3 regions of the Burkholderia sp. BCC1999 genome follow, and region 2 is predicted to be linked to each of the others. Evidence: predicted binding sites of a transcription regulator. Region 2 holds the regulator's gene; each other region holds the start of a gene.

Evidence for each region. Region 2 encodes FliA, which starts transcription of late flagellar genes. Its sites were predicted from a motif close to CTAAAGTTTNNNNNNNNNNNGCCGNTA; they were not measured.
Region 1: the regulator FliA is predicted to act here: its motif matches at 5,086-5,112, upstream of flgM (flagellar biosynthesis anti-sigma factor FlgM).
Region 3: the regulator FliA is predicted to act here: its motif matches at 2,620-2,646, upstream of flgK (flagellar hook-associated protein FlgK).

The regions. Positions count from the first base shown of each region.
Region 1 is NZ_CAJPHP010000019.1:24,273-31,675, reverse strand. Features, by position in the region: gene U5809_RS25170 (XRE family transcriptional regulator) at 1-222, opposite strand, end outside; gene U5809_RS25165 (M24 family metallopeptidase) at 638-2,488, shown strand; gene U5809_RS25160 (SGNH/GDSL hydrolase family protein) at 2,508-3,863, opposite strand; gene U5809_RS25155 (flagella synthesis protein FlgN) at 4,027-4,467, opposite strand; gene flgM (flagellar biosynthesis anti-sigma factor FlgM) at 4,727-5,056, opposite strand; gene flgA (flagellar basal body P-ring formation chaperone FlgA) at 5,175-6,413, opposite strand; gene flgB (flagellar basal body rod protein FlgB) at 6,618-7,106, shown strand; gene flgC (flagellar basal body rod protein FlgC) at 7,144-7,403, shown strand, end outside.
Region 2 is NZ_CAJPHP010000036.1:2,374-9,776, reverse strand. Features, by position in the region: gene ahcY (adenosylhomocysteinase) at 1-1,272, opposite strand, end outside; S-adenosyl-L-homocysteine riboswitch at 1,305-1,432, opposite strand; gene U5809_RS33085 (RNA polymerase sigma factor FliA) at 1,520-2,254, opposite strand; gene U5809_RS33080 (MinD/ParA family protein) at 2,277-3,095, opposite strand; gene flhF (flagellar biosynthesis protein FlhF) at 3,088-4,863, opposite strand; gene flhA (flagellar biosynthesis protein FlhA) at 4,860-6,959, opposite strand; gene flhB (flagellar biosynthesis protein FlhB) at 6,956-7,403, opposite strand, start outside.
Region 3 is NZ_CAJPHP010000019.1:13,520-20,922, forward strand. Features, by position in the region: gene flgL (flagellar hook-associated protein FlgL) at 1-558, opposite strand, end outside; gene flgK (flagellar hook-associated protein FlgK) at 581-2,563, opposite strand; gene U5809_RS25095 (flagellar brake protein) at 2,759-3,514, opposite strand; gene flgJ (flagellar assembly peptidoglycan hydrolase FlgJ) at 3,758-4,738, opposite strand; gene U5809_RS25105 (flagellar basal body P-ring protein FlgI) at 5,024-6,208, opposite strand; gene flgH (flagellar basal body L-ring protein FlgH) at 6,214-6,903, opposite strand; gene flgG (flagellar basal-body rod protein FlgG) at 6,925-7,403, opposite strand, start outside.

The DNA of each region.
Region 1 (7,403 bases), on a different contig from region 2:
CTGCGCCTGGCGCGGCTGGTCGATCAGCGCGCCGAGCGGGACGTCGAGCGCCTTGGCGACGTTGACGAGCGAAGACAGCGAGATGCCGGTGAGATGCCGCTCGACCTGCGACAGGAACCCGACCGACAGCTTCGCTTCGGTCGCGACTTCCAGCAGCGTCTTCTTCGCTTCCCGGCGCAGGCGGCGAATGCGCAGGCCGATACGCATGATGTCTGAATCCATGAATCTCTTTCGTGGCAACGAGTCGGGAGACGAGCGGAGAGGCGGTGCAGTCGCCGGGACTTGCTTTCCGCGCATCGCACGAAGCACGGCCGTCGGGACGGCGATGCCGGCGCATTGTACCGCGCAGTGCTGCCGGGCGAATTCGCGTTGTGCCGGGATCCGCGTCCGTCACGCCGATTTTAGTCCTACGAAAATTTTAGCTTGACCTCAATTTCGGCGTGCTCTAGATTCTGTCGCGCATCAAACAAAGTTAAGTGAGACAAAAATTCCCCGAAGACCTGCCGCCGGAACGGCACCGCGGGCCGGCTGTGCGCCGGGCCGCGCGTGATCCGCGCCACGGCGACGAGTCGTTTGCGGCATGCGCCATGCCGCGTCACGCCGCCGACCGCCGACAACAATGAATAACGGGCACACGATGATCGATCGACTGAAATACAGCTTCTCCGGCCTTCCCCAGTACGACGCGTCCGTCGCCGACACGCAGGCCGGCCTGTCGCGCCTGCTCGACGCGGCGCGCCTCGACGCGGTGATCGTCACGTCGCAGGACGAATACGTGACCGAGTACCTGCCGCGCAGCAACAACCCGCGCTACGCGCTGTCGGGTTTCGACGGGTCGGCCGGCTGCGGGATCTTCCTGAGCGCGGCGACCGCGCAGGCGCTCGGCGTGCCGCCGTTCGTGCTGTTCGTCGATGGCCGTTATCACCTGCAGGCCGAGCAGCAGTGCGATCCGGCGCACGTGCATATCGAGAAGCTCGGGATGAACGTGACGATCTGGCAGGCGATGGCCGACTGGCTGGTTGCACATGCGAGCCGGCTCGCGCGGGTCGGCTACGACGCGCTGCGGGTCAGCGTCGCGCAGCGCGACCGGCTGCTCGCGCAGACGCAGGCCGCGTCGCTCGACTGGACGAGCCTCGCCGATCGCGAGATCGACCGTGCGATCGCGCTGCCGGGCTGGAACGTCGAGCGGCCGATCTTCGAGGTGCCGGAAGCGATGACCGGCCTGAGCGTCGCGCAGAACCTCGACACGCTGAACCGCCAGCTCGCCGCGCACACCGGCGCGGCCGACGGCAAGACCGCGTTCTTCTCGTGCGCGTCGGACGATCTCGCGTATCTGCTGAACAGCCGCGGTTATCACATCCCGAATGCGTCGTCGCACCTCGGCTTCCTGTTCGCGGTCGGCGGGCAGGTCGCGCTGTTCCTGCCGGAAGGCTGCGACGGCTGCGAGGTCGCGCTCGATTCGTATCCGGCGCTGAACGTGATCCGCCGCGATGTGGCGGCGCTCGAGCGTTTTCTCGCGCAGTTCGCGGTCGAGCACGTGTGCTACGGCTTCGAATCGGTGAACTGCGCGCTCGTCGATGCGGTGAGCCGCGTGTGGCCGCACGCGCGGCATGCCGATTTCAACCCGGTCGAGGCGATGCGGGCGAGCAAGACGCCGGCGGTGCTCGACCGGTTCCGCGACGCGTTCGCGCGCAGCTCGGCGGCGATCGCCGAGACGATGCGCTGGGCGAAGACCGGCGAGCCGGGCGCCCGCCACACCGAATACGACCTCGCACGCACGATCAACGACGCGTACGGCGCGCGTTCGGCCGTCGCGCTGACGTTCCCGTCGATTGCGGCGAACGGCGCGAACAGCGCGTTCGCGCATTACACGGCGGCAAGCGCCGGCGTCGAGCTGACGGAAGGCGAGCTCGTGCTGCTCGACAGCGGCGCTTATTACGAAGCCGGCTTCGCGACGGACTGCACGCGCGTCGTGCTGCGCCGCACGCATCCGGACACGGTTGCGCAGCCGTGGCAGCGCGAGATCTACACGGTCGCGCTGAAGGCCTGCATCAAGGGGCTCGTCACGCGCTTCCCGAGCACGGCGACGGGCGCCGACGTCGACGCGCTCGTGCGGCAGGTGTGCCGCGACCACGGCCACGATTTCGGCCACGGCACCGGGCACGGCGTCGGGATTCACGTGCACGAGGGTGGCGTGCGGTTCGCGCCGGGCGCGAAATACGGGCTGGTGCCGAATGCGGTGATTTCGGTCGAGCCGGGCATCTACCTGGCGGGCAAGGGCGGCGTGCGGATCGAGAACATCGTGATCATCCGGCCCGACGAAACGCAACCGGACACGGTGAGGTTCGAGAACATCGTGACGGTCGGCTACGACTGGGACCTGATCGATCTCGACCTGCTCGACGACGACGAGCGCGCATACCTGCGCGACTACGAGCGGTTGTGCGTGGAACGCGGCACGCAGGTCACTGCGTGTCCGCTGCTGTAAGCGCCGCCGCCCGCCGCGATCAGTTCAGCAGGCGCGCGCGCACGAACGGTGCGATCCGCTCGGCGAGCCACGCGTGCGTGCGCGTCGTCGGGTGCAGCGTGTCCCAGAACACGAAGCGCGCCGGATCGCGGCAGTCGGCGCGCGGCGTCTGCGCGCTCAGGTAGGTGAGCGACGACGGCTTCGGGATGTCGAGACAGGCGCGCGTCGCGTCGTCGAAGCCGTACCGGGCCGGGTGGGTCAGCAGGTCGTCGAACGGCGCGTAGGCGTCGAACACCTCGAGCCGCAGCGTCGCGCCGTAGCGATCGCGCAGCGCGGCGGCCGCGTCGACGAGGCGCCGGTTGTAGTCCTTGACCTGCGCGGCGACGCTCGCCGTGTCGGCACGGGTCGCGAACACCGGCGCGCGCGACACGTCCGGCAGCGTGACGAGCATGATCCGCGTCGCGCCGGCCGCGGCGAGCCGCTCGAGGCTGTCGCGCACCGCATTCGCCGCCTGCTCGGGCGAGCGCCCGTAGTTCACGAGATCGTTGCCGCCCGCGAACACCGCGAACAGCGTGTTGGCTGGCCGGTAGTCCGGGGCGCGCTCCATGTATTCGCGCCACGAGTCGATCTGCTGCACGAGGCCCGGCACGACGAGGTGCTGGTCGGTCGCCGCACCGCCGATCGCCCAGTTGTAGAACGGCAGCCGCAGCGCGTTCGCGAGATATTCGGCCCACACGGGGCCGTTGCTGAAGCGCCCCGCATGCCAGCTCGTGCCGTTAGGCAGCTTCCACTGGCTCGCGTTGAACATGTTCTGGGTGTCGGACAGGCTGTCGCCGAACACGATCAGCTTGTTGACGCGCGCGTCCTGTTGCGCGGCGTCGATGGTCCACACCGTGTAGTTGAACGACAGCGCGTTGTTGGCCGCGACCGCCTGCGTGAGATCGGACCGGATGCCTTTCGCCGCCAGCGTCTTGCGGCACACGTCGGCGAGCGTGTCCTGCGTCGTCGTGCTGTAGAACATGTTCTTCCACTGCGTGATGCCGTCGGCCCACCAGTAGCCGGACACGCGATACCAGTCGCCGCCGGCGGGGTCGCGCGCCCATTCGTAGGTCGCGGCCGGCTTCAGCGGATCCGCGTCGATCCGGTACCAGCAACGCAGGTACGTGTAGGTATCGGACCCGCGGCGCGCGGCGCGCGACGTCGCGCCAGGCGCGCTCGATGCGGCCGGCGGCGCGACGTCGGGGCCGGCCGGCGACAGCGACATGTCGCCCGTCGGCGTGGGCAGCGGCGCGGGGCTGGCGGCCTGTGCGGCGGGGAGCGTCAGCGTGGCGGCCAGCGCCGCGACAGCGGAAGCGACGACGATGCGGCTCGACAACGGAATGCGGAAACAAGACATGCGGCCCTCTTCTGATTGTTGTGACGAGGCGGCGGCGCGGTTGCGCGGCCGTGTATCGGAAGGGACCGTGGGCGCCGGGCTCGGGCCCGGTCTGTCGAAACGTGAAGTGCCGCGAATGGCGGCGAGAGGCGGTCGATACGGTATCGGCGGTACTGCCGGCCGGTCAGCGCGTCAGCGCCGAGACGCGCCCGTCCGGGCCGTACACGCCGGTCGGCGCGGGCGCCGAGCGCAGCACGGCGAGCGCGCGCTCGTTGTAGTCCATCCGGATGCGGATCAGCATCCCGTTGTTCGCATTGGCCTGGCGCGCGCGTTCGGCGGCCTGCTGCAGCAACTGCCAGCGGCCGGCGAGGCGTGCATCGCGCTCGGCGGCCTGGTCCATGCCCTTCTTGCCGGCCGGAAAGCCGAGCGCGGAAAGCTGCGTGTCGCGCGTGCGTTCGAGCTGCGCGAGCCGGTCGATCAGCGCGGTTTTCTTTTCGACGATGCCAGGCAGCATCTCGAGCGGCTCGGCCGTCGTCAGTGCCTTTTCCTCGTAGACGAGCAGGGACGCGAACGCCTCGACCGTCGCGTGTTCGTCGTTGACCGTGGCCAGCAGCTCTTCTCTCATCGCGTCATGCTCGTCGCGCCGGCACGCGCGGTGGCGCGCCGGCAAACCGGTGGAACCGGCTAGGGCCTGCTTACGCTAATAACGGGCTCGTTCCCCTGATTGGAAAAAATCCTTTGTGGGGCTGGCCACCAGAAGGGCCGATCGCTGCGTCATACTCCTTGCGAATACGTCGAGTATTCGCTTCGTCGCAATCCTTGCGCTCGGCCCTTCTGGTGGCCAGCGCAAGCCCGTTATTAGCGTAAGCAGGCCCTGGGCCGGCTTAGTTACCCTGCGGGCGCTGCTGTTGCAGCAGCTCGCGGGCGGTATTCAATACGCCGTCGGCAATCTTGTTCGCGTCGATCGTCAACGTGCCGTTGTTCAGCGCGTCCTTGATCGACTGGACAAGGCCGGTGTCGATATCGGCGTCGCCCGACGCGGATACCGAACGCAGCTGGCCGGACAGACCCGACAGGTTCACGGTCGTGTCGCCGCCGGTCGATCCGGCGTCGGCCGCCTGCGCGGACGACTGGGCCGTGCCGGATTGCGCACGGGACGCGCCGTTGCCGGTCGGCGCCAGGGGGCTCGGGTTCGGAGTGGAATCGATTTTCACGATGGGTTTCCTGTACGGTTTGACCCAGATAACGGCCGGGTCGGCCCGAACTTTAGCACCGCGAACCCGAAATGCCCCGAATAAACAATTCTTTACACTCTTGCTGCTGAATCCGTCCCTATAGCGGAATTTCCACGGTGCCGGCGTCCTTGACGATCGCCGTGACGATCTGGCCCGCCGCCATCCGCACCCGCACCGACTGGCCCGGTGCCGCATTCGCGAGCACGCTGCCCTCGGCCGAAATCGTGAAGCCGGGCCCGGCCGCGACGACCCGCACCGTCTGGCCGGCCGACACCGACGCCGCGCTTTTCAGCAGGTCCTGCCGCAGCGGCAGGCCGGCCGAGATGCGCGCGAGCGCGGTCGAGCCGATCGCCTGCGCCGGATCGGTGATCACCGCCAGCGGCATGACCGTCAGGTCGCCGTCGCGGGCGACCAGGTCGGCCGCGGTGAGCGGCTCGCCGGGCGCGATCTGGCGCGCGGCGACGTAATAGGTGGCCTGCACGGCGACCTTCGCCTGCAGGTAGACGGTCCACGGCCGCTCGCCCGCGCAGCGCACGCCGACTGTCGTGCGGCCCCACAGGCGCGCGCCGGTCGGCAGGAACGGCTCGAGCGTCGTGCACGCGGCGAGCCCGCGCGGAAACGAGGTCGTGACCGTCGCGGTGGTCTTGCCGGGCAGGCCGGCGATCTGCTGTTGCAGGAACGCGAGGGCTGCGCGGCGGATCGTCTCGGGATCCTGCTGGCCGGGCGGCGTCGCGGGCTGGGCCGCAGTGGCGGCCGGGGCCGCGGCCGGATTCGCTGAAACCGCCGCCGCGCGCGGCGCCGGTGCGGCCGACGCGGCGCGGGTTGCGGCGACGCGTGCGGCGGCGGCCGACGGTTGCGCCGGCCGAACGGGATTCGATGCGGGCTCGGCCGTGCCGGCGACGACCGTCGCGATGGCGCTCGGGTCGGCAGCGCGCGGCTGCGCGCCGTAGCCGGCGTTCACACGAGCGGCTGCACGAACGGGCGACGGCGCGGGCGCCGGGGGCGGCACGGTCGTCACGACCATCGTGCCGGCCGGTTGCGCCGCGTAGCCGGTCGCGGCCCCTGCCGCCGAAGCAGCACGGCCGGCCTCCGGCGCGATGCCCGCACCCGTAGCCATCCCCGCATTCCCGCCGAACTGCCCGCCGTTCGCCGCGTTGGCATGCGCGAGCGCGGTTTCGGCCGTCTCGCCGCGTCCGGGAATCACGATCATCCCGTCTTCCGCGTGTGCGGCCGGTGCGGCGATCCACAGCGCCGCAGCGAGTGCAACTGCAGGCGCAAACGCACGCTGGACGTGCGTGAGCCGCCCGTTCCTTCCGCGAAGTGCGCTGCCAGTCATCGCCGTGTCCTCGATCCGTTGATCCGATGCGCATTCTAGGGAGCCGGGCCGCTGCGCAAACGATGAATAGAGGGGGCCTTTGCCGCGTTATTCGCCCGATTGCCGGTTGCGTCCGACGCCTACCATCGCTGTCATGGAAAAAAGCCTCTCGGGTCGCCATCCGGCGCGAGGGGCGTGCAGCGCTTCATACGGAGAGACGCACACATGCTGGACAAACTCGATGCGGAATTCGCGTTCGGCCGACAGGCGCTCGACGTGCGCGCCTACCGGCAGGAACTGCTGTCGTCGAACATCGCGAACGCCGACACGCCCGGCTACCAGGCCCGTGACGTCGATTTCGCGTCGACGCTCGCGCGCTCGCTGAAGCAGACGGGCGGCGGCCTGGCGCCGAGCAACGCCGCGCAGCTGCCGATGGCGCAGCCGGCCGGCGTGACGAGCGGCATGTCGATGGTGTCGACGGCGGCCGGTCACATGGCCGGCACCGCGAAGCTGATCCCGACCGGCGGCCCGTCGGACGACTACGGCCGTGCGCAGTACCGGATGCCGCTGCAACCGTCGCTCGACGGCAACACGGTCGATCTCGACGTCGAGCGCGTGCAGTTCGCGAACAACGCGCTGCACTACGAATCCGGGATGACCGTGATGACCCAGCAGATCAAGGCGATGATCGCCGCGATCTCGACGAACTCGTAAGCGCAACCGAACCCGAGCACAAGCACCAGGAGCCACCATGCCTTCGTTGATGAACATCTTCGGCGTCGCCGGTTCGGCGCTGTCCGCGCAATCGCAGCGCCTGAACGTCACCGCGTCGAACCTCGCGAACGCCGACAGCGCCACCGGCCCCGACGGCAAGCCGTACAAGGCCAAGCAGGTCGTGTTCGCAACCGACCCGATCGGCGGCGCGCGCACCGCGTCCGGCCAGGGCGTGGGCGGCGTGCGCGTGACGAAGGTGATGGACGACCCGTCGCCGATGAAGTCGACCTACGACCC
Region 2 (7,403 bases):
GTACACCTTGTTCTCGTACTCGTTGCCGCGCACGAACAGCTCGATCTGCGCGAGCGTCTGGTTCGCGAACGAGTTCGACATCACGAACGACGGGTGGCCGGTCGCGCAGCCGAGGTTCACGAGACGGCCTTCCGCCAGCAGGATCACGCGCTTGCCGTCCGGGAAGATGATGTGGTCGACCTGCGGCTTGATGTTTTCCCACTGGTACTGGCGCGTCGACGCAACGTCGATTTCCGAGTCGAAGTGACCGATGTTGCAGACGATCGCGTTGTGGCGCATCGCCTTCATGTGGTCATGGCCGATCACGTGGAAGTTGCCGGTTGCCGTCACGAAGATGTCGGCCTTGTCGGCCGCGTATTCCATCGTCACGACGCGGTAGCCTTCCATCGCCGCCTGCAGCGCGCAGATCGGATCGATTTCGGTGACCCACACGGTCGCGCCGAGGCCGCGCAGCGACTGCGCGCAGCCCTTGCCCACGTCGCCGTAGCCGGCAACGACCGCGACCTTGCCCGCGATCATCACGTCGGTCGCGCGCTTGATGCCGTCGACCAGCGATTCACGGCAGCCGTACAGGTTGTCGAACTTCGACTTCGTGACCGAATCGTTCACGTTGAACGCCGGGAACGGCAGGCGGCCGTCCTTTTCCATCTGGTACAGGCGGTGCACGCCGGTCGTGGTTTCTTCGGTCACGCCCTTGATGTGCGCGAGGCGCGTCGAGTACCAGGTCGGGTCCGCGTCGAGGTGCTTCGCGATCGACTTGTACAGCGCGACTTCTTCCTCGTTGGTCGGCTTCGCGATCACCGAACGGTCCTTCTCGGCCTTCGAGCCGAGGATCAGCAGCAGCGTTGCGTCGCCGCCGTCGTCCAGGATCATGTTCGCGAATTCGCCGTTCGGCCATTCGAAGATGCGGTGCGAGAACTCCCAGTATTCGTCGAGCGACTCGCCCTTGAACGCGAACACCGGCGTGCCGGCTTCGACGATCGCGGCCGCGGCGTGATCCTGCGTCGAGAAGATGTTGCACGAGGCCCAGCGGACGTCCGCGCCGAGCGCCTTCAGCGTCTCGATCAGCACGCCCGTCTGGATCGTCATGTGCAGCGAACCGGCGATGCGCGCGCCCTTCAGCGGCTGCTGCGCCTTGTATTCGTCACGGATCTGCACGAGGCCCGGCATTTCGGTCTCGGCGATGTTGAGTTCCTTGCGGCCCCAGCCGGCCAGCGCCATGTCGGCGACGACGTAATCGTGGGAAGCCTTGGAATCGATAATGGCGTTCATCACGCCCTCCTTTCTAAAAAGTTTCTAGATTGGTGACGTGAGCGCCGTTCAGGAAGCGGGGCCGGCGCGACAACACGCTGAACGCGCGCCGCACGGCTGCTTGGTGAAGCCTTCCGAGCCTGGCGGACGCAGAGGGTCCGTCGCAACGCTCCTCGGAAAACGGAGGGGATTGTAGCAAATCGGCGCGCGAAATGCGCGAGCACGGCACCAGCGCGCGGCGTCGGCGCGCAGGGCCGCCCTGAAAGGGTCAGGACTCCGCGCCGACCCAGGCCTGCTCGCGCAGCCGCGCGCGCAGGCGCGCGACGGCCTGGCTGTGCAGCTGGCACACGCGCGACTCGCTCACCTCGAGCACCGCGCCGATCTCGCGCAGATTCAGACCCCGTTCGTAGTACAGCGACATCAGCAGCTTCTCCCGCTCCGGCAGCCGCTCGATCGCCTCGACGAGCGCCTCGCGCAGATGCTCGTCGAGCAGCGACGACAGCGGATCGGCGTGATCGACGCGATAGCGGTCGAGAAACGGCTCGTCGTCGGCCGCGCGGTCGAAATCCTCGTAGTAGATGAGCTGGCTGCCGTGCAGGTCCTGCAGCATCCCCTGGTATTCGTCGAGCGGCATCTTCAGGTGCTCCGCGATCTCGGTCTCGCTCGCCGAGCGGCCGAGATGCTGTTCGACCTGGTGCACCGCGTGCTCGACCTCGCGCGACGTCTTGCGCAGGCTGCGCGGCAGCCAGTCGTTGCTGCGCAGCTCGTCGAGCATCGCGCCGCGGATGCGCTGCGTCGCGTAGGTCTCGAACTGCGCGCCCTGGTCTTCCTTGTAGCGGCCGGCCGCGTCCATCAGGCCGATCATGCCGGCCTGGATCAGGTCGTCGAGGTCGACGCTCGCCGGCATCTTCGCGACGAGCTGCAGCCCGAGGCGGCGCACGAGCGGCGCATATTGCGCGAGCACGTCGGCCTGGGACATCTTTCCTTGAGCGTTGTACATCATGGCTCTCTCCTTCCGGTGGCGCTCACGCGGCGTGTGCCGCGCCCGCCTCATACGACGGCTTGCCGCCCGCGTGGACCGCGCGCCCCGCGCCCGAACGCGGGCGCATCGGCCAGTACAGCAGGTCGGCGGCAATCTGCCGGTAATCGCGCGCGGCCGCCGACGACGGGAACGCGTCGACCACCGCATGCATCAGTTCGCGTGCATGCTCGACGAGCGGATCGGCGCTCACGCAGCCCGCGTCGGCGATCGACACGGTCAGGTAGCGGCTCGCGACGCCCGCGAGGTTGTCGAAGGCCGTCTTCGCGTCCGCGTGGCTGCCGACGTGATTGGTCAGCACGCGGAACTGCGCGAACGCGTGCGCGAAATGCAGCCGCTTCATGCACGCGTACGCCTCGGTGATCGCCTGCGCGGCAACGCGCGTGACGACCAGCACGTCGTGCGCTTCGCGTGCGAGCGCCGAGAACGAACCGTCGGCGCCGAGTTGCGTGTCGACCAGCACGATGTCGGCCGGCCCGTCGATGAAATCGCTCAGTTGCGCGTCGCTGTAGCCGGCGCGCGCGAGCCGCGCCGCCGCGCACAGGCCGAAGCCGGCGGCCACCCGCGTGCGTTCGCCGTCGCGCAGCCATGCGCCCGCCAGGGTCGCGCTGGCCGAATGCACGTCGGCGCGTTCGTCGACGACGAGCACGTCCTTGCCGAGCGACGCGAGCGCCGTAGCCAGGTTCACGATGGTGGACGTGCAGCCGACACCCGTCGGCCCGCCCGTCACCGCGACGATGCGCGACGCGCGCCCGGCCAGCAGGCGCCGCAGCCCTTCGGCCTGGTCGATGATCCGTTTATCCAAATCGCACCTCGTGCAGCTCGGCAGTGGAACGTGCGGTCAGTGCGGAAAGCAGCGTCGGCATGTCCTCGTCTTGCGGCACGAAGGGGGAACCGTCGCGCGGCACGCAGAACGCGCTCTTCAGCAGGAATTTGGTCGAGGCGACGTACAGGTTCTCCGGCACCTTCTGGCCGGTCGACACGTAGTGGACCGGCAGCTTGTAGCGGATCACCGTGTCGAGCACGCCGCCGAGGTGGGTCGCTTCGTCGAGCTTCGTGAGGATGCAGCCGGCCAGGTCTGGGGATGCCGCCTGCGGATGTTCGCCCGCGCTGCGGTACGCCTGCACGACTTCGTTGAGCGTGTCGCCGTGGCTCGTCGCGTTGAGCAGCAGCAGGCGCTGCACCGGCGCGTTCGCGCCATGCAGCATCGCGATCTGGTCGGACACCGCGCGGTCGCGCTGGCTCATGCCGATCGTGTCGATCAGCACGATGTGCTTGTTGCGCAGCTCGGACAGTGCGAGCGCGAGATCGCCCGCATCCTTCACCGCGTGCACCGGCACGCCGAGGATCTTGCCGAAGATGCGCAGCTGCTCGTGGCCGCCGATCCGGTAGCTGTCGGTGGTCAGCAGCGCGACCTTGCTCGCGCCGAAGCGCATCACGCAGCGCGCGGCCAGCTTCGCGGTGGTGGTCGTCTTGCCGACGCCCGTCGGCCCCATCAGCGCGAACACGCCGCCGCGCTCCATCAGCGCATCCTCGCTGTCGAGCACCGGCAGGTTCGACGCGAGCACCGACTGCGCCCATTCGGCAGCCTGTTCGAAGGTCTGCGCGCCGTCGCCGGACGGCAGGTTGTCGACCAGCATCCGTACGAGCTGCGCGGAGAAACCGGCCGCGAACAGGTGCTTCGTCAGCGCGCCGTGCACGGCGCTGCGACGCTGGCGGTCGTGCCACTTCAGGCTGTCGAACTGCTCTTCCAGCATGCCGCGCAGTTCGCCGAGTTCCTGCATCACCGTGTCGTTGACGATCCGCTCGATGCGCGACTTCACCGCATCGGCCACCGCGGCGGCCGCGTCGGCGGGCAGGCGCGTGCGCTCGGCCGTCTTCGCCGCGTGCGCGGCGCTCGTGTCGGGCGCGCGGGTGGCGGCGGCCGGCATCCGGCGCTCGGCGTCGCGCACGATGTCGCGCGCCCAGTCGGGCGGCGTCGCGCGCGCGGCGGCCTGCGGCGCGCTCGCGCTCGCGGGCGGCGCGGCCGGCGACTGCGCGCGTGCGATCAGCGCGTCGCGCTGCTGCGTCAGGCGCTTCGCGTGCTCGACCAGCCACGGTGCGGGTTCGGATGCACCGGCGGCCGGCGTATCGGCGGCGGATGCGGCGCTCGCCGGCGAGGCCGCAACCGCCGGTGTGCCGGCCAGCGTGTCCGCGTCGATCGCCGACGCATGCGCGCTCGCCTCGTCCGCATCGGCGCTCGCGCCGAACACGGACGAGAATACGTCCGGCAGCCCGCCTTCGCCGGCAGCGTAAGGATTGACGGCCGGGCGAGCCGGCGCGGCGCCGGGGCGCGACACGATGCCGGACATCGCGGCGGCCGGCACGGATTCCGGCAGGCGCGGCGTGGCGAGGCGCGGGCGGGCGGCCGGCGGCGTCACCGCGGCCAGGTCCGAATCGGCGAGTGCAACGATTTCGACGCTGCCGTCATCGAGCGTGCGGTTCGACAGCACGACCGCGTCGGCGCCGAGCGCCTCGCGCACGAGACGAAGTGCGTCGCGGCTCGTTGCGCCGGTGAATTTGCGAATGTTCAAGCGGAACCCCCGATGACGTTAACGACTTTGATCGTGCGTGTGTCCGGCACTTCGGCATACGACAGCACTTTCAATTGCGGCAGGCTGCGGCGCAGGAAACGCGCGAGCATCGCGCGCAGCGCGTGCTGCACGAGCAGCACGGGCGGCAGCCCGAGATTCTGTTGACGCAGCATCGCTTGCTGCGTGCCGGTCAGAAGGTTGTGCGCGAGGCCGGGCTCGAGGCCCGGGTTCGCGCCGGTGGCGAGCGCCTGCGACAGCACGCGCTCGAGATTCGCGTCGAGGCCCATCACCTGCATTTCGCCGGCGCCCGGATACCACTGCTGCGTGATCGCGCGGCCGAGCGAAAGCCGCACCGCGGCGGTGATCTCGTACGCGTCGCCACGGCCCGCGTGTTCGGACACGGCTTCGAGGATCGTGCGCATGTCGCGGATCGGCACGCCTTCCTCGAGCAGGTTCTGCAGCACTTTCTGCAGCGTCGTCAGCGAGATCGTCTTCGGCACGAGGTCCTCGACGAGCGACGGCGCGTCCTTGCCGGTGCGCTCGATGAGCGCCTGCACTTCCTGGCGGCCGAGCAGTTCGGCCGCGTGCTGGACGACGAGATGGTTCAGGTGCGTCGCGACGACCGTGCTCGCGTCGACCACCGTGTAGCCGTACACCTGCGCCTGCTCGCGCAGCGCGACGTCGATCCACACGGCCGGCAGGCCGAACGCGGGATCCTGCGTGACTGCCCCCGGCAGCGCGGCCGTCACCTGACCCGGGTTGATCGCGAGCCACTGGCCCGGGAACACTTCGCCGACGCCGATCTCGACGCCCTTCAGCGCGATCCGGTACGCGTTCGGCCGCAGTTCGAGGTTGTCGCGGATATGGATCACCGGCGGCAGGAAGCCGATTTCCTGCGCGAATTTCTTGCGGATGCTCTTGATGCGCTTGAGCAGTTCGCCGTCGCTGCCCTTGTCGACGAGCGGAATCAGCCGGTAGCCGACTTCGAGGCCGAGCGGGTCGATCAGCTGCACGTCGTCCCAGGTCGCCTCGTGGCTGTCGGTCGGCAGGACCGCGGGCGGCGCGATGTCGGACACGTCGCCGGCTGCCTTGCGAGCCGCCGCGCGCTTGGTCTGCGTGCGGGCCAGCCAGATCGCGCCGCCGCCGAGCCCGAGGAACGCGAAGTGCGGCATGCCGGGGATCAGCCCCATGATCACGATGATCACGCCGGTGATCGTCAGCACGCGCGGGTTCGTGAACAGCTGGCCGGTGATCTGCGTGCCGATGTCCTCGTCGGTCGCGACGCGCGACACGATCACGCCGGCCGCGGTCGAGATCACGAGCGACGGGATCTGCGCGACGAGGCCGTCGCCGATCGTCAGCAGCGTGTAGTTCGTGCCGGCCGCGGCGAACGACATGTCGTGCTGGACCATCCCGACGATCAGCCCGCCGATCACGTTGATCGCCATGATGATCAGGCCGGCGATCGCGTCGCCGCGCACGAATTTCGACGCGCCGTCCATCGACCCGTAGAACTCGGCTTCCTGCGACACGGCCAGGCGGCGCTTGCGGGCCTGATCCTCGTTGATGAGGCCCGCGTTCAGGTCGGCGTCGATCGCCATCTGCTTGCCGGGCATCGCATCGAGCGTGAAGCGCGCGGACACTTCGGCGATCCGCCCCGCGCCCTTCGTGATCACCATGAAGTTGATGATCATCAGGATCACGAACACGACGATGCCAACCGCGAAGTTGCCGCCGACGAGGAAGTGGCCGAATGCCTCGATCACCTGGCCGGCCGCGTCCGGCCCGGTGTGGCCTTCGAGCAGCACGACGCGCGTCGACGCGACGTTCAGCGACAGGCGCAAGAGCGTCGAGAACAGCAGCACGCTCGGGAACGCCGCGAAGTCGAGCGGCTTCATCGTGTACATGCTGACGAGCAGCACCATCACCGACAGCGCGATGTTGAACGTGAACAGCAGATCCAGCAGCAGCGGCGGCAGCGGCAGGATCATCATCCCCAGGATCATGCAGATGAGGATCGGGCCCGCGAGCGCGCGCAGGTTGGTGCCCGCGAACGGGTTCGGGCGCTTCCCGAGCAGGCCGGTCGGGGTGCTCATGCGGAGGCTCCTTGCTTGCCCAGTGTGTCTTCGGCTTCTTCGCGTTCGTCGTCGGCGGGCACCGACGCGCCCTTGTCGAGTTCGACCGGCACGTCGAGATCGACCGGCACTGCCGGGAACGCGCCGCCTTCCGAACGGAAGCGCTTGAGCTGGTAGACCCACGCGAGCACTTCGGCGACGGCCGAGTACAGCGAGCCGGGAATCTCGCGCTCGAGTTCGACGTTGTGATACAGCGCACGCGCGAGCGGCGGCGCTTCGAGCAGCGGCACGTTGTGTTCGGCCGCGAGTTCGCGGATGCGCGCGGCGACGAGGTTCACGCCCTTCGCGACGACCTTCGGCGCGCGCATCTCGCCGTCCGTGTACTGCAGCGCGACGGCGAAGTGCGTCGGGTTCGTGACGACCACGTCGGCCTTCGGCACGGCCGCCATCATCCGGCGGCGCGCG
Region 3 (7,403 bases), on a different contig from region 2:
CACCGACATGAAGACGGCGGCGCCCGTGTCGCCCTGCGACACGGTGCTCGAATCGGCGATCTGCACCTGGCGCGTCCCCGTGTCGCCGACATAGGTGACGCTGCCGCTCGGCGTCGTCGAAAACGGCGCCGCCGAATTCTTCGTGCCGGCGAACAGGTAGTTGCCCGCGCCGTCGTTGGTGTTCGCGAGCGTCATCAACTGGTCGCGGTAACCCTGCAACTGCGTCCCGAGCGCCGAGCGGTCGCTGTCGGACAGCGAACCGTCGCCGGCGCGCACGAGCAGCGTCTGCGCGCTCGTCAGCACGCCGCTCACGCTCTGCAGCGTCTGGTCCTCGGCCTGCAGCGACGCGAGCGCCGTGTTCTGGTTGGTCGCGTACTGCGACAGCGTCGCCGACGTCATCGACAGCTGCACGGCCTGCGCCGCGCCGGCCGGGTTGTCGGCCGCCGTCTGCAGGCTCACGCCGCTCGAGATCTGCTGATACAGCTGCGCGAGCTGGGCCTGCTGGTCGTTCATTTGGGAAACGTTCAGCTGGAAGAACTGGGCGCTGGAAATCCGCATCGCTTCTATCCCTCGAATCCGGTCAGTTGAACAGGCCGAGCACGGTCTGGAACAGCGTCGCCGCCGTCTGGATCACTTTCGCGTTCGCCTGGTAAAGCTGCTGGTACTGCATCAGGTTGGCTGCTTCCTCGTTCGTGCTCACGCCCGACACCGACTGCTGCGCCTCGGTGATCTGGCCGATCAGCCCGGTCTGCGCGGCGCTCGACGATTTCAGCTGGGTCGTCGTGTTGCCGATGCCGTTCACGTAGCTCGCATACGCGCCGGTGAGCGTCGTCGTGCCGTTGCCGAGCGCCTTGGCGTTGACCAGCTTCGACAGCGCGAGCGCGTTGGAGCCGTCGCTGGTGCCGCCCGCATACGGCCCGATCGTGAACGAGTCGCCGGTCGCCGGTGCGCCGGACAGCGTGACGCTCACGCCGTTGAGCGCGCCCGCGGCCGTCCCCGACATCGTCATCGTCGCGCCGGCCGCCGGGTCGTACGGGACGGTGTCCGTCGGGTTGTTGATCGTGACCGACGTCGGCGGCGTGGTGCCGATCGTCACCGTCGTGCCGACCGGGAAGCCCGTCAGCGTCTTCGCCGTCGCGTCGTAGGTCAGCTTGGTCGTCGGCACCTGGTAGCCCGCGGTCACGCCGCCCAGCGTGATCTTGCCCGTGCCGGTGTTGGTACTCGCCGCCGACGTGACGGCCGGCGATGCGGCCGCGATCGCCGACGCGCTCGTCGTCGCGAGGCCGAAGCCGTTCAGCGCGCCGCGCGTCGGCAGCACGGTGAACTTGTCGCCGGCGTTCATCGAGCCCGACGGGGTCGAGAAATTCAGCCCGCCGAGCGAGACCGGCATCGGCCCCGCCTTCTGGTCGACCACCGCGCCGCTCGCGCGGTCGGTCAGCGTGTAGTTCGCGCCGTCGTAGGACAGCGTGTAGTCGCTCGTCGTCGGCTGCGAAGCGTTCGCGAACGACACGGACAGCGACGCGTTGCCGGTATTGCCCTGGTTCGAGTACACGGTCGGCGACGGCGTCGTGAACAGGTTGCCGCCCGGATTGCCCGACAGGTCGATGCCGAGCGCGTTCTGCGCGTTGACCTGCGCCGCGAAGCTGGTCGCGATCGCGCCGAGCTGGGCCTGCGCGGGGTCGAGCGTCTGGCTGCGGAACGCGAGCAGGCCGCCGAGCGTGCCGCCCGACAGCGACGAATCGGGCAGCGCCTGGTTCGGCCCCTGCGGGTTCGCGCCGGCGATGCCCTGCGACACGACGGTCAGCTCGCTCGGATCCGACGGCGACGTGACGGTCGCGAGCTGGTAGCTCTTGTCCGCGACGACGAGCGGCTGGCCGCCCGACATGAACACGCTGTAGCCGCTGTCGTTGCGCACGACCTGGATGCCGGCGAGGCCCGACAGGTTCGACACCGCGAGGTCGCGCTGGTCCATCAGCTGGTTCGGCGGCTGGCCCTGGCTGCTCGCCGCCGCGATCTGCTGGTTCAGCTGCGCGATCTGTGCGGTGTACGTGTTGATCTGCGACACGGTGCTGGTGAGCTGCGTGTTCACGCTCTGGCGCAGCGCGTCGTACTGCTGGCCGGCCGCGTTGATCTGGTTGGCCAGCGTCTGCGCGTTGCTGATCGCGGTCTGGCGCACCGACGGGTCGGACGCGTTGTTCGCGATGTTCTGCAGCCCGGTGAAGTAGCTCGTGATCCCGGTCGAGATCCCCGCCGTCGGGCTGCCGATGTAGTTGTTCAGCTGCGCGACGAGCGTGTACCACGTCGTCAGCGCGCCGCCCTGCGTCTGCGCGGTGTTCAGCTGGTCGCTCAGGTACTGGCTGTACTGGCGCTGCACGGTGACGGTGCTCACGCCCTGCGGCATGTAACCGCTGCCCGTGTACTGGCCGCTCGTTTCGGCATAGACCGGCCGCTCGACCGTATAGCCGGGCGTCGCTGCGTTGCTGATGTTGTTGCCGGTCGTCGTGAGGCCCCAGAGCGCGGCATTCAGGCCGCTGACGCCGAGGTTCATGAGTGTGTTGGACATGCGCGATCCTGATGAGCCGGCCGCGCTGCGGCCGCCGGGTTGCGTGACTCCCGGTATAACGGCCGCTGACAGGAAAAATTGAGGAAAAAATGCACGCGCGACGCGCAAGCGCGCGTCGCCGGTCGAAGCGTCCGGCAGGTGGGGCCGGCGGAGGGTCGCGGCGCGCGCCGGGCAAGGCCGGCGGCCGCGGGCGCGTCAGGCCCGCGCGAGCGAGCGGCGCTTCATTTCGAGCTGCGTGATGAGCCGCTGCAGCGTGTTTTCCGCACTGCCCGGCAGCGACATGTAGCGGAAGCCGAGCTGGTAGCGCCGCGACCCGTTCGGCATCTGCGTCGAGCGCTGCGACACGAGCTGCAGGTCGAGCGACAGCTTGCCGTGACCGGTCAGCTCGAGTTCGACGTCCGGCAGCAGCGTGCCGACCTCGAGCGCCTCGACGCGTTCGTCGGCCGTGCGCAGCCCCACGCCGCCGAGCGACAGGTTATGCACCTCGAACAGGAAGCGCTCGCCGTCCGGCAGCGTGCCGCGGCACAGGAACGGATCGACGATCGGCGCGTCGACGCGGAAATATTCCCGGCGCTGGATGCAGACCAGCACGTCGGGGAAATCGGCGACGAACGCGGGCAGCCCCTCGTAACGCGTCTCGCGCGGCGTGCCCGTGGTGAATTCGACGCGTACGCCCTCCGGCGAGGCCGCGAACGTGCAATGCGACGCGCCGAGGATGCCGGCGTTCTGCTCGGACAGCGCACCCCAGTCGAACGTGAACGTCCGCGCACCGACATCGACCTCGAGCAGGCGCGTGACGAGCTGGCCGCCCGGGTACTGGACGGTCAGGAAATCGCCGCGATTCACGAGGTTGCGCAACTGCACGCCGATTTCCAGGGGATTGCGGCGGGCATAGTCGGGCCCGGAGTGGCCTGCATCCAGGCTGGGGTCCGTCGACGTTTCGATATTCATGGCTAGCCGGTCTTTCTTGTCATGAGCGCCCGGACAACCGGTGCGCAGTAAAACCGGGCCAGATCACAGGCCCGGTCACAGGTCTCTCACACTTAGCGGCAGTGCTGACCGAAAGTTTAGATCGAATTGGTGAATTTTTTCGCGCAAACGTTGAAACCGCGCGCGGCGGGCTGCCGGGCGCGGTCCGAAGGGGGAACCGGATGGCTGCGGGCGCCCGTTTTCAGCGAAAGCGGGCGCCGGCCGTCAGCCGATCTGCTGCATGATCGAGATCAGCTTTTTCGCGTAGTTCGGGTCGGTCGCGTAGCCGGCCTTCTGCATCCCGTGCGCGAAGCCTTCGACGCTGCGGCTCGCGCTGAGCACGCCCGAGTAGCGCGGATTGTTCTTCAGCAGGTTCGCGTAGTCGGTCATCGCGTGCTCGTACGAGTCGTACGCGCGGAATTTCGCGACCACGCGGCGCGGCGTGCCGTTCACGTATTCGGTCGTCAGCGCCGACACCGTGCGGCCCGTCCAGCCCTTGTTCGCCTTGATGCCGAACACGTTGTAGCTGGTCGACCCGTCGGAGGCACGGATCTCGCGCTTGCCCCAGCCCGATTCGAGCGCGGCCTGGCCGACGATGAAGCGCGCCGGGATGCCGGTCGTCGCGCTGGCCGCCTGCGCGGGGCCCGCGAGCCGGTCGACGAACGCGTCGGCGTCCTGCACGCCGCTCGCGCCCTTCAGCGGCGGCGTCAGCGCGCTGCCGGCCGAGTAACCGCGTGCGCCGGCGAGACCGCCATTGTTCGCCGCGTTCGCATAGGCCTTCGCCATCGCGTTCATCGCGGCGAGGCTGCCTTCGTTGCCGGCCGTGCCGAGGCCGCCGGCGCCCATGCCGCCCGCGCCGATGTCGGCCGCCGTGTCGCTGCCCGCGCCCGCGCCGGCGTTGCGCAGCAGCTGCTTCATCAGCGCGTCGGCGACACCCATCCCGCGCGTCGACATCTGCTGCGCAAGCTGCTGGTCGAGCATCGACGTGTACATCTTCGACGTATGCGAATCGAACAGCCCGCCGTCGGGCGATGCGTCGCGCATGCTCTTGAGCATCATCTGCGTGAACATCGCGTCGAACTGGCCGGCGACCGCCTTCGCGCCGGCCTGCGGCGACTGCTTCGCCTGCGCGCGCAGTGCATCGAAACCCTGCACGTCGAGCGCGAAGCGCTGCGTGAGGTCGTTCGCGTTCGGAAGGTTCGCCATAAGGGTCTGCCTACTCATGAAACGTACATGCGTTGCCCCGAGACGGGCCGCTCGCAAGGACTGCGACGCCGCGAATACTGGACGTATTCGCAAGGAGCGTGACGCAGCGAGCGGCCCGTCTCGGGGCAACCCCAAATTTAAATTGCATTCCACGGGAATGCCCGAAATCGGCCGCATGGCGGCGTCCTTCGTCTCTTGTTTGGCACGGCCAAACGGCGCTCCTCACTCCTTGCCCTGCGCCCGATTTCGGGCATTCGCATGCACGTTTCATGAGTAGGCAGACCCTTAGATCACCTCCAGGTCGGCGCGCAACGCGCCGGCCGCCTTCATCGCCTGCAGGATCGACATCAGGTCCGCGGGCGTCGCGCCGAGCGTGTTCAGCGCCTTCACGACGTCGGCGAGGTTCGCACCGGCCGTCACCATCTTCAGCGCGCCGTTGTCCTGCTTCAGCTGGATCTGCGACTGCTGCGCCACCACGGTCTGCCCGTTCGAGAACGGCCCCGGCTGCGACACCACCGGCTGTGTATTGACGACGACCGACAGGTTGCCGTGCGCGACCGCACAGCTCTGCAGCGTGACCATCTGGTTCATCACGATCGAGCCCGTGCGCGCGTTCAGGATCACCTTCGCCGCAGCCTTGTCCGGGCTCACGTCGAGGTTCTGCAGCCGCGCCATGAAGGCGACCTGCTGCGCCGAATCGGCCGGCGCCGCGAGCTGGATCGTGCGGCCGTCGAGCGCCGTCGCGGTGCCCGGGCCGAAGCTCGAGTTGACCGCGGACACGATCCGCTGCGCGGTGCCGTAGTCCATGTCGTTCAGCTGCAGCTGCAGCACGCCGTTCATCTGCGCGATCGCGTTCGGCACCGCGCGCTCGACGATCGCGCCGCCGACGATCCGGCCGGCCGCGAGCTGGTTCACCTGCACGCGGCTGCCGTTCGCGCTGGCGCCCGCGCCGCCGACCGCCATGTTGCCCTGCGAGAGCGCGTACACCTGCCCGTCCGCGCCCTTCAGCGGCGTGAGCAGCAGCGTGCCGCCGCGCAGGCTCTTCGCGTTGCCGAGCGACGACACCGTCACGTCGAGCGCCTCGCCCGGCCGCGCGAACGGCGGCAGCGTGGCCGTCACCATCACGGCCGCGACGTTCTTCAGCTGCATGTTGCTCAGCGACGACGGGCCGCCGTTCGCCGAACCGTTGTTGATCGAAATGCCGAGGTTCGCGAGCATGTTCGCGAGCGTCTGCGTCGTGAACGGCGTCTGCATCGTCTGGTCGCCCGTGCCGTCGAGACCGACGACGAGGCCATAGCCGATCAGCGGGTTGTCGCGCACGCCCTGGATCTGCGCGAGGTCCTTCAGGCGCTCCGCATGCGCGGGCACCGCGCCGAGCGCGCACGCCGCAGCCACGGCCGCGAACGCGACGGCGAGCCGCGCGGCGGCATGCGCACGGGCCGACAGGCGGTGGATCAGGGTCGTCTGCATCGTCATCACCACGGCGCGATGTTGAGGAAGAAGCGCTGCAGCCAGCCCATCGTCTCGGCTTCGTTGATGTAGCCCTTCGACGAGTATTCGATCTTCGCGTCGGCGACCTGCGTCGAGTAGACGGAGTTCGCACCCGAGATCGTGTTCGGGTTGACGACGCCCGAGAAGCGCACGAATTCGTTGCCCTGGTTGATCAGCATCTGCTTCTCGCCGCTGACCACGAGGTTGCCGTTCGGCAGCACGCCGGTGACCGTCACCGTGATCGTGCCGTTGAACGTGTTCGCCGCGCTCGCGCCGCCGGTCGCCGCGAACTTGTTGTTGCCGGTGGCCGACAGGTTCGCCTTCGCGAACAGCCCGCCGAGGAAGCCGGCCGTCGGCACGTTGAAGTCGGTGTTGCCCTGCCGGTTGGTGTTGGCGCCCGACGACTTGGTCGCGTTGATGTTCTCCGCGATCATGATCGTCAGGATGTCGCCGATGTTGCGCGGCCGCTGATCCTCGAAGAGCGGCCGCCCCGCGTAGCCGGGGTTGTAGATCGAGCCGGGCGCCTGCATCGACATCGGCATCGGCGGCTGCGCCGTCATCGGCTGCTGGATGATCGGGTCGCGCGGAATCTGCGCGCAACCGGCGAGCGCCGCCACCGCGACCGCGCATGCGGCGCGGACGGGGGCTGACGGGAGGAGGCGAACCTGCTTCATGGCGACGACGGGACTTTCCGGTTAGCTCTTCATCTGCGTGACGGTCTGCAGCATCTGGTCGGACGTCGTCACGGCCTTGCTGTTGATCTCGTAGGCACGCTGCGTCTGGATCATGTTGACCAGTTCCTGCACGACGTTCACGTTCGACGCTTCGACGTAGTTCTGGTTGAGCACGCCCGCGCCGTTCAGGCCCGGCTGCGACACGTTCGGCGCGCCCGACGACGTCGTCTCGGAGAACAGGTTCTCGCCGCGCGCCTCGAGGCCGGCCGGGTTGATGAAGGTCGCGATCTGCAGCGCGCCGATCTGCACCGAATTGGTCGAGCCCGCCTGCGTGACCGTCACCACGCCATCCTTGCCGATCGTCAGCGACGTCGCGTTCTGCGGGATCGTGATCGCCGGCAGGATCTGGTAGCCGCTCGACGTGACGAGCTGGCCCTGCGCGTTGGTCTGGAACGAGCCGTCGCGCGTGTATGCGTTCGTGCCGTCCGGCATCACCACCT